Regions from separate parts of the Streptomyces sp. OZ13 genome, predicted to be linked through region 1. Evidence: predicted binding sites of a transcription regulator. Region 1 holds the regulator's gene; the other holds the start of a gene.
What was found. Region 1 encodes HspR, which represses chaperone genes until heat shock. Its sites were predicted from a motif close to TTGAGNNNNNNNNNCTCAA; they were not measured.
Positions count from the first base shown of each region.

Region 2: lon (endopeptidase La) is a predicted target of HspR. The motif match lies at 3,553-3,571, and genes of this name have one in related genera.

Region 1 is NZ_JBQHCZ010000004.1:411,853-417,149, reverse strand. Features, by position in the region: gene ACTMTU_RS12235 ((2Fe-2S)-binding protein) at 1-44, opposite strand, end outside; gene ACTMTU_RS12230 (hypothetical protein) at 41-259, opposite strand; gene ACTMTU_RS12225 (helix-turn-helix transcriptional regulator) at 388-1,371, shown strand; gene ACTMTU_RS12220 (heat shock protein transcriptional repressor HspR) at 1,466-1,915, opposite strand; gene dnaJ (molecular chaperone DnaJ) at 1,917-3,095, opposite strand; gene grpE (nucleotide exchange factor GrpE) at 3,126-3,779, opposite strand; gene dnaK (molecular chaperone DnaK) at 3,776-5,297, opposite strand, start outside.
Region 2 is NZ_JBQHCZ010000005.1:581,874-587,170, reverse strand. Features, by position in the region: gene ACTMTU_RS16120 (pentapeptide repeat-containing protein) at 1-398, opposite strand, end outside; partial or broken gene ACTMTU_RS16115 (transposase) at 589-960, opposite strand; gene lon (endopeptidase La) at 1,119-3,530, opposite strand; gene ACTMTU_RS16105 (nucleotidyltransferase) at 3,670-4,482, shown strand; gene ACTMTU_RS16100 (GNAT family N-acetyltransferase) at 4,594-5,235, shown strand.

The DNA of each region.
Region 1 (5,297 bases):
GCCATCTCCCGCCGGAACACGCGATCATCCGGCGGGATGGTCATGCGCCCGCGCCCGCGTCCACGGGAGCGATCTCCCACGTGAGTTCGTCGGCGCCCGCGATCACCGCACCCACAGACTCCGACTCCCAGGTCGGCTCACCGGCGATCACCGTGTGCGCCGGCCCTGATTCCCACGTCGGCTCACCGCTCGTCCCTAGAACACTGAACGCGGCTGCGGCAACAGCAAGTGCGCCAAGTATGCGAAGCGTCCTGTTCATGGAGGATCTCCACCCCATTCTGTCCAATACCCTCCCCCCGCGTCTAAGACGATGTCTCACACCGAATGCTTCCACCAGCGACCACAGGCATCATGTTCCTGTAATTCAGGACCCTGAGGGGGTGTCAAATGGCGTCGAACAAGGACAATGTCGGGCATAGCCACAGTGCAGGCGAACTATGCGAAGCAGGGAAGAATCTCTACGCAACGGCATTGCGTACCGGCCAGGTTTCCCGGTCAGAGGCCGGGAGCGCACCCTGCCTGCTGGATCTCGCCCTGCTGCGCCCCGATCCCGACGACGCCGGCTGGCTGCGCCCGGTCCCGCCGTCACTCGCACTCAACCAGCTGATTCACCCCATCGAAAGGGAGATCCAGGAGCGCCGGCAGCTCGCCCTGTCCATCGTCGGCACGTTCGAGCCGTTCATGACCCTGACCGCCCAGGACCTGTCGACCAGGCACGCCATCACCGTGCTCGAGGGCCTGGGCCTCATCAACGCGGCGCTGGACCGGGTCACCGCCGAGTGCGCCGAGGAACTCCTGACCGTGCAACCCGGCAGCGGACGGCGTCCGGACACCCTGGAGCACGGTCTGCGCCGGGCGGAGCCGCTGCTGAAGAACGGCGTGAAGATGCGCACGCTGTACCAGCACACGGCCCGCCACCACCCCTCGACACTGGCCTATGTCGAACGGGTCAGTCCCTACGGCGTGGAGGTCCGCACGCTCGAGGAGATCATCGACCGCCTGATCATCGTCGACCGCAAGGTGGCCTTCGTACCCGCCCGCAGCGACCGGCAGGTCGCCCTGGAACTGCGCCACGAAGGACTCGTGCGCTACCTCGTGGGCGTCTTCGAGCAGTTCTGGCTCCATGCCACACCGTGGGAGGAGCAACTGTCGTACGCGCCCGAGCTGGACGGCATCACCAGCGTGCAGCGCTCCATCGCCAAACTGCTCGTCGAAGGACATGTCGACGACTCCATCGCCCGCCGCCTCGGGATGAACGTGCGCACCTGCCGTGCCCACATCGCCAAACTGAACGCCACGCTCGGCAGCGGCAGCCGCGCCCAACTCGGCTACCTGATCGCCCAGTCGGGAATCCTGGACGAGAGCCGCTGAATCCGGCCGGACAGACGTGAAGGGCCGGAGGCACAGTGCCTCCGGCCCTTCGGGCGTCGGGACGGCCTGGGCCGCCCGACGCGGGGTCCTGCGACTACTCCGGCCGCTTGGGCCGCCAGACGACCAGCGCGCTCGCCTGCTGGACGTCCTGGTACGGCACGAGATCGCGCCGGTAGGAAGCATGGACCTGCGCCTCGCGCTGCTGCATGGCCGCCGCCGCGCCGTCGAGGGCCGACGACAGCTCCGCGACCCGCTGCTGCAGAGCCGCGACCTGGTTCTCCAGTTCGATGATCCGCTTGATGCCGGCCAGGTTGATGCCCTCGTCCTGCGACAACTGCTGCACCGTACGGAGCAGTTCGATGTCGCGGGCCGAGTAACGCCTGCCGCGGCCGGCCGTGCGATCGGGCGAGACGAGACCCAGCCGGTCGTACTGCCGCAGGGTCTGCGGATGCAGGCCCGACAGCTGCGCGGCGACCGAGATGACGTACACCGGCGACTCGTCGGTCAGTTCGTACGGGTTGCGACTGCGCCCCGACCGGTCCATATCAAGCTCCCTTCGCGGCCTGGAACAACTCCGCCCGCGGATCCTCGTCCGCGGTGGCTTCGCGGTAGGCCTCCAGCGCTTCCCTGGCCTTGTCGCCGAGCTCGCCGGGCACGGCCACCTCGACGGTCACCAGCAGGTCGCCGCGGGTGCCGTCCTTGCGGACGGCGCCCTTGCCGCGGGCCCGCATGGTGCGCCCGGCGGGCGTGCCGGCGGGCAGCTTCAGCGTGACCGGCGGGCCGCCGAGCGTGGGGACCCTGATCTCGCCGCCGAGCGCAGCCTCCGTGAAGGAGACCGGCACCGTGACGGTGAGGTTGTCGCCCTTGCGGCCGAAGACCGGGTGCGCGTCGACGTGGACGACGACGTAGAGGTCGCCGGCCGGGCCGCCGCGCTCGCCGGGAGCGCCCTTGCCGCGCAGCCGGATCCGCTGCCCGTCGGAGACCCCCGCGGGGATGCGGACCTGCATGGTGCGCGAAGAGCGGGCCCGTCCGCTGCCCTTGCAGACGTCGCACGGATCCTGGGCGATGAGCCCGCGGCCCTTGCAGTCCACGCACGGGTCCGTCAGCGAGAAGGAACCGCTGCCGCCGCGGGAGACCTGGCCGGTACCGACGCAGGTCGGGCACACCCGGGGCGTGCCGTTCTTGTCACCGGTGCCGGAGCAGGCCTTGCACGCGGCCGAGCTGGACATCCGCAGCGGGACCGTGGCCCCGTCCACCGCCTCGGTGAAGCTGAGCGTCACCTCGGACTCGATGTCCTGGCCGCGACGCGGCTGGGTGCGCGTGCCCGGGCCGGCGCCCCGGTTGAACAGGCCGCCGAACACGTCCCCCAGGCCGCCGCCGAAACCGCCGGCCTGGCCGCCGCCCGGGGCGCCTCCGAAGAGGTCGCCCAGGTCGAAGTTGAAGGTGCCGCCGGGACCACCGGCGCCCGGAGCGCGGAAGCCGCCGTTGCCGAACAGGGCGCGGGCGTCGTCGTACTCCTTGCGCCGTTTCGGGTCGCCGAGGATGTCGTTGGCCTCGGAGATCTCCTTGAAGCGCTCCTCGGCCTTCGCGTCACCCTTGTTGGCGTCCGGGTGGAACTCGCGGGCGAGCTTCCGGTACGCCTTCTTGATCTCGGCCTCTGTGGCGTCCTTGGGGACGCCGAGAACCTTGTAGTAGTCCTTCTCGACGAAGTCCTTCGTGCTCATCGACGTCCCTCCTTCCGGACGTTTCCTGCGTCAGCCCTCTTCGGGGCCACCGCTCTCCTCGTCGGCCGACTTCTCTTCCTTCTGTGCCGCGGGGGCCGCGCCCGGCTGGGGCTCGGCCACCGCGACCCGCGCGGGGCGGATCGTGCGCTCGCCGATGCGGTACCCCGGCTGGAGCACGGCGACGCACGTCGTCTCCGTGACATCCGGTGCGTACGAGTGCATCAGGGCCTCGTGGATGGTCGGGTCGAAGGGCTCGCCCTCCTTGCCGAACTGCTGCAGGCCCATCTTGGCGGCGGCCGTCTCGAGAGACTCGGCCACCGACTTGAACCCGCCCACCAGCTCCCCGTGCTCCCGAGCGCGGCCGATGTCGTCGAGCACGGGCAGGAGTTCGGTCAGCAGCGTCGCCGTGGCGATCTCCTTGACCGTGACCCTGTCGCGCTCCACGCGCCGGCGGTAGTTCTGGTACTCGGCCTGGAGCCGCTGGAGGTCGGCGGTCCGCTCGTTGAGGGCGGTACGCGTCTGGTCCAGCTGCGCCGTCAGGCCGGCGATCTTTGCTGCGTCCCCTGCCGGGGCCGCCGGGCCCTCCTGCTCGGAGGAGGTCTCGGCGGACTCGGCGGCGTCGTCAGGTGTGGCGCCGGAGGGGACGTCGGGCTTCTCCTCGAAGCCCGGGGTCTCCTCGGTCACGCGGCACCGTCCTTCTTCGGCTTGTCCTCGTCGACGATCTCGGCGTCGACGACGTCGTCGTCGGCCTGGCCGGCACCGGCCTGGCCCTCGGCGCCGGCACCCGCGGCCGCTCCCTCGGGCGCGGCGTTGGCGTACATGGCCTGGCCGAGCTTCTGGCTGACCGCGGCGACCTTCTCCGTGGCGGTACGGATCTCGGCCGTGTCCTCGCCCTTGAGCTTCTCCTTCAGCTCGGTGAGGGCCGTCTCGACCTCGGTCTTCACCTCGCCGGGGACCTTGTCCTCGTTGTCCTTGAGGAACTTCTCGGTCTGGTAGACGAGCTGCTCGCCCTGGTTACGGGTCTCGGCGGCCTCGCGGCGACGGTGGTCCTCGTCCGCGTACTGCTCGGCCTCCTGGCGCATACGGTCGACCTCGTCCTTCGGCAGCGAGGAGCCGCCGGTGACGGTCATCTTCTGCTCCTTGCCCGTGCCGAGGTCCTTCGCGGTCACGTGCATGATGCCGTTGGCGTCGATGTCGAAGGAGACCTCGATCTGCGGCACGCCGCGCGGGGCCGGCGGCAGACCGGTCAGCTCGAACATCCCGAGCTTCTTGTTGTACGCCGCGATCTCGCGCTCGCCCTGGTAGACCTGGATCTGCACGGACGGCTGGTTGTCCTCGGCCGTCGTGAAGATCTCGGACCGCTTGGTCGGGATCGTGGTGTTGCGCTCGATGAGCTTGGTCATGATGCCGCCCTTGGTCTCGATGCCGAGGGACAGCGGGGTCACGTCGAGGAGCAGGACGTCCTTGACCTCACCCTTGAGGACACCGGCCTGGAGCGAGGCGCCGATGGCGACGACCTCGTCCGGGTTCACACCCTTGTTGGCGTCCTTGCCGCCGGTGAGCTCCTTGACGAGCTCGGCGACGGCGGGCATACGGGTCGAACCGCCGACCAGGACCACGTGGTCGATCTCGGACAGCGCGATGCCGGCGTCCTTGATGACGTTGTGGAACGGGGTCTTGCAGCGCTCGAGCAGGTCGGACGTCAGCTGCTGGAACTGGGCGCGGGTGAGCTTCTCGTCCAGGTGCAGCGGGCCCTCGGCGGAGGCCGTGATGTAGGGCAGGTTGATCGACGTCTCGGTCGAGGACGACAGCTCGATCTTGGCCTTCTCCGCGGCTTCGCGGAGACGCTGGAGAGCCATCTTGTCCTTGGACAGGTCGACGCCGTGCCCGTTGGCGAACTGCTTCACCAGGTAGTCGACGACGCGCTGGTCCCAGTCGTCACCACCGAGATGGTTGTCGCCGTTGGTGGCCTTCACCTCGACGACGCCGTCGCCGATCTCGAGCAGCGAGACGTCGAAGGTGCCGCCACCGAGGTCGAAGACGAGGATCGTCTGGTCGTCCTTGTCCAGGCCGTAGGCCAGGGCCGCCGCGGTGGGCTCGTTGACGATGCGCAGGACGTTGAGGCCCGCGATCTCACCGGCCTCCTTGGTCGCCTGGCGCTCGGAGTCGTTGAAGTACGCGGGGACGGTGATCACCGCGTCG
Region 2 (5,297 bases), on a different contig from region 1:
TCGATGTGCTCCTGGCGCCGGCGCAGCTTCCCGTGGAGCTCACGGGCAGCGTCCAGCGTCAGCGCCTGGGCCACGTACCAGAGCAGTTCGTGCAGCTGCCGTACGACGGGGAAGACCTCGAACATCTCCCGGGCCGTGCCCGGGGCCTCACGCCAGCTCGTCCCGCCGTAGGTGATCTGCGAGACCTGCTGGCCCGCGCCGAAGCAGTCGTAGACGGTGCAGCCGGAGTAGCCGCTGTCCCGCAGGCGGGCGTGGATGCCGCAGCCGAAGTCGGTGCGCAGGTTCGCGCAGGGCTTGCCGGCGTCCTTGCTCACGGCGAAGTCGGCGGAGGCGGCGAAGGGCAACGCCACACAGCACAGGCCGAAGCAGTTCTCGCAGTCGGCACGCAGGGTCTTCATCCGTCCATTGTGCGGGACCTGCGGAACGCCTCGGTGTGCGGCGGCCGAGGGGCAGCGAAGCGCCCGGTGCTGCGGGCGAAGGCAGGCGCAGGAGCCCCGCTGTGCGGCGGCAGGCGGGCCGACGGAGGGGCCCGGCGCTGGATCACCAGACGCTGTTGGTCAATTCGGGCCCTGGTTGCTTCGCCCGTCGTTATGCGGCGGGGCGAAGTGCTGCGAGGGAGCTGGTGCGGGTGCGGGCGTGGGGTTTGCCGACGAGCCGGGCGTCGATGCGGATGAGGTTGACCGCGGCACCGGTGAGCTGGTGCTGGAGGCTGGTCTTGGCCAGGCCGCGGTAGCGGGATCCGCGCAGGCCGCAGGCTTGTAGTGCCTGGGAGATGGTGCCTTCGACCCCGGCACGGATCTTGTAGTGGTCCTTCCACTCGTCGGTCCGCTGGAGCTTGCGTGCGTGCTGGAGCGCTTCGTATTCCCCGCGGGGTTTGAGGTTGATCTCCCGACGTTGGGCCTTCCGGGAGTTGACGCATGCCCGCAGCTGAGGGCAGGTGCGGGAGTCGGCAGGAGAGAACGGCGCTTCCTCGGCTGCAACGACACCCGCACCCACCCCACACGACAACGTCGGCCTTCAAGACCACAACCAGGTCTTGAAGGCCGACGTCACGCGAGGGCCCGAATTAACCAACAGCGTCTGGTGATCCACCGCCGGGCCCCTCCGCGCCGCGCGGGTCAGGCCGCCGCGGTCACCGGCACGTCCGCCGAGGACAGCGCGATCTCGAGCACCTGCCGGACATCGGTCACCGGGTGGATCTCGAGCTTCTCGAGGATCTCCGCCGGGACGTCGTCCAGGTCGGGCTCGTTGCGCTTCGGGATCACGACCGTGGTGATGCCTGCCCGGTGGGCGGCGAGCAGCTTCTGCTTCACGCCGCCGATGGGCAGCACCCGGCCGGTGAGCGAGACCTCGCCGGTCATCGCCACGTCCGTACGCACCTGGCGTCCGGAGAGCAGCGACGCGAGCGCCGTGCTCATGGTGATGCCCGCGCTCGGCCCGTCCTTGGGCACCGCGCCCGCCGGGAAGTGGATGTGCACGCCCCGGTCCTTCAGGTCGGCGACCGGCAGTTCGAGCTCGGCTCCGTGCGAGCGCAGGAAGCTGAGCGCGATCTGCGCGGACTCCTTCATCACGTCGCCGAGCTGACCGGTCAGGGTCAGCCCCGCGGCACCGGTCTCCGGGTCGGCGAGCGACGCCTCCACGAACAGGACGTCGCCGCCCGCGCCGGTCACGGCCAGCCCGGTGGCCACGCCGGGCACCGCGGTGCGGCGCTCGGCCGGGTCCTGGGCGGACTCGGGCACGTGGTGGGGCCGGCCGATGAGCCCGCGCAACTCCTCGTGCGTGACGGTGAACGGCAGCTCCCGGTCCCCCAGCTCGTGCTGCGCGGCGACCTTCCGCAGCAGCCGCGCGATGGACCGCTCCAGGTTCCGGACACCGGCCTCGCGGGTGTACTCGCCCGCCAGCTTGCGCAGCGCGGAGTCGTCGAGCGTCACCTCGCCGGTCTCGAGTCCCGCCCGTTCCAGCTGGCGCGGCACGAGGTGGTCACGGGCGATGACGACCTTCTCGTCCTCCGTGTAGCCGTCCAAACGCACCAGCTCCATACGGTCGAGCAGCGCCTCCGGGATGGCCTCCAGCACATTGGCGGTGGCGAGGAAGACCACGTCGCTGAGGTCGAGCTCTACCTCGAGGTAGTGGTCGCGGAAGGTGTGGTTCTGCGCGGGGTCGAGGACCTCGAGCAGGGCCGCCGCGGGGTCGCCGCGGAAGTCGGAGCCGACCTTGTCGATCTCGTCGAGCAGGACGACCGGGTTCATCGAGCCGGCCTCCTTGATCGCACGCACGATCCGGCCGGGCAGCGCGCCGACGTACGTACGCCGGTGGCCGCGGATCTCGGCCTCGTCCCGTACGCCGCCGAGCGCGACGCGGACGAACTTGCGCCCCATGGCGTGCGCCACGGACTCGCCGAGGCTGGTCTTTCCGACACCGGGCGGGCCGACGAGCGCCAGCACCGCGCCCCCGCGCCGCCCGCCGACCACGCCCAGCCCCCGCTCGGCGCGCCGCTTGCGCACCGCCAGGTACTCGGTGATCCGCTCCTTCACGTCCTGCAGACCCGCGTGCTCGGCGTCCAGGACGCCCTTGGCGCCCTGGATGTCGTACGAGTCCTCCGTACGCTCGTTCCACGGCAGTTCGAGGACGGTGTCGAGCCAGGTGCGGATCCAGCTGCCCTCGGGGCTCTGGTCGGAGGCCCGCTCCAGCTTCTCGACCTCCTTGAGCGCGGCTTCCCTGACCTTCTCCGGCAGGTCGGCCGCCTCCACGCGGGCGCGGTAGTCGTCGGACTCGTCCTCGCCGTCCTGGCCGTTGAGCTCGCGCAGCTCCTTGCGCACGGCGTCCAGCTGACGGCGCAGCAGGAACTCGCGCTGCTGCTTGTCGACGCCTTCCTGGACGTCCTTGGCGATGGACTCGGCCACGTCCTGCTCGGCGAGGTGCTCGCGCAGCTGCTCGGTGGCGAGCTTCAGACGGGCGACCGGGTCGCTGGTCTCCAGCAGCTCGATCTTCTGAGCCGTGGTCAGGAAGGGTGAGTAGCCGGAGTTGTCCGCGAGCTGCGAGATGCCGTCGATCTGCTGGACGCGGTCGACGACCTGCCAGGCGCCGCGCTTCTTCAGCCAGTCGGTGGCGAGTGCCTTGTACTCCTTGACCAGTTCGGTCACCGCGCCGGGCAGCGGGTCGGGCACGGTCTCCTCGACCACGGTCCCCTCCACCCACAGCGCCGCGCCGGGTCCCGTCGTGCCGGCGCCGATGCGGACGCGGCCGACGCCGCGGATCAGCGCACCGGGGTCGCCGTCGGAGAGCCGGCCGACCTGTTCGACGGTGCCGAGCACACCGGTCGCGGCGTAGGTGCCGTCGACGCGGGGAACGAGCAGCACCTTCGGCTTGTTGCCGGAGGGCCGGGCGGCAGCCTGGGCGGCCTCGACCGCGGCCCGCACCTCGGTGTCGGACAGGTCGAGCGGCACGACCATGCCGGGCAGCACGACCTCGTCGTCGAGCGGCAGGACGGGCAGTGTGAGCGGTGAGTTCGCCTTGATATCGGCAGCCATGATCTCCCCTTAGGCAGTCAAGTTGAGCTGTACCGACTCAATGGTTATGAGCCCTTGATTGTTCCCCGACAGTTGTTCGCTCTGGGCGATCGGCGAAATCCGGTGGGCGACAGGACCCGGGCGCGGCCACAGTGACCCGATGGAGAGCAAAGGGCTGAACCCTGACGGGACCATCGCACGCGAGGGTGCGCTCGACCGCATCACCCCGGCCTTCGCGCCGGTGGTGGCCGCCGCCCGCAAGGAGATCGCCGGCCGCTTCGGCGACGGCAGGCTGCACGGCGCCTATCTCTACGGGAGCATCCCGCGCGGCACCGCCGTCCCCGGAGTCTCCGACCTCGACCTGCTCCTGGTCCTGCACGCGGAGCCCACGACCGGGGACCGGGCGGACGCGGGCGCGGCGGAGGCGGTGCTCGACGGGGAGTTCGACGCGATCGACGGCGCCGGCATCCTGCTGGTCGGCGCCGATGCGGCACTCGCCGAGGCCGAGCGGTACGACCTGGGATTCTTCATCTCCTGCCTGTGCACCCCGCTGACGGGCGAGGATCTCGCCGCCCGCCTTCCGGCCCAGTACCCGACGTCGCTGCTGGCGCGCGAGACCAACGGCGACCTGGCCCTCGTCCTGCCGCGCTGGCGCACCCGGCTGCGGGACGCCGCGACGGACGCCGATCGGCGCGCTCTGTGCCGGAGGGCCGCACGGCGGCTCGTACGGTCGGGGTTCACGCTGGTCATGCCCCGCTGGGGCGGCTGGACCAGCGACCTGGAGGCGCAGGCGGAGCTGTTCGCCGGCCATTACCCGCAGCGGGCCGCCCAGATGCGGCTGGCCGCCGCGGCCGCCCGCCGTCCGACGCCGGACAAGGCGGTGATCCGCACGCTCGTCGAGGACCTGGGGCCTTGGCTGGCCGCGGAGTACACGGCGGCGCACGGGACCAAGGCGGACCGGCCGGCACCGTGACCGCGCGTGACCCACGTCACCCCGGAATCAGGTCGCGATCACCCGCCCCCTCATTATGTAATGACCACAAGAGCAGTTCATCTATTACCGACTCGCTTGAGGAGTTCCCGGATGCCGTTCCGGTCGACCGCGGAAATCGTCCACGCATGGGTCCACGGCTGGGTCGTCTCGCGCGGCGCGGCCGACCCCGTGCCCAGACCGTGGGGCTTCACGGTGGACGTCGGACAGGTCAAGCACGCCACCCGCCACGTCCTCACCGCGGACGACGAGGCAACCGTGCGCAAGGTCGCCGCGGAGGTGGCCGCGCCGACGGTCTGGCTGAAGGTCTTCGCCGATCCCGACCGCGTCCTCGAATGGGCGGGCCCCGAGTGGGCCGTCGACGAGCCCGGCTGGCTGATGTCCGCCGAGCTGCGCCGCACCCCGACCACGGTGCCCGCGGGCTACACGTTGAGGACATGGACGCGCGGCGGTGTCGTGCGGACCCTGGTCGTGGGGCCCGACGGGTCGTTCGCGGCCCGTGCCCAGATCGCCCCGACCGGGCGCACGGCCGTCGTCGACCAGGTGGAGACCGCGCCCGAGCACCGCCGCAAGGGCCTCGGCCGGCTGGTGATGCACACCCTCCACAACGCCGCCCTCGACCACGGGGCCCGCGTCGGCGTACTGGGCGGCACACCGGACGGCCGGGCGCTCTACGAGTCCCTGGGCTGGCACACCCACGCACCGCTGGTCAGCCTGTACCACCGGCCGGCCTGACCACGTCCCGCCCCGGGGCGGAGGCTTCAAGAACCCGCACCGGCGCGGGCGGGCCCGCCCCC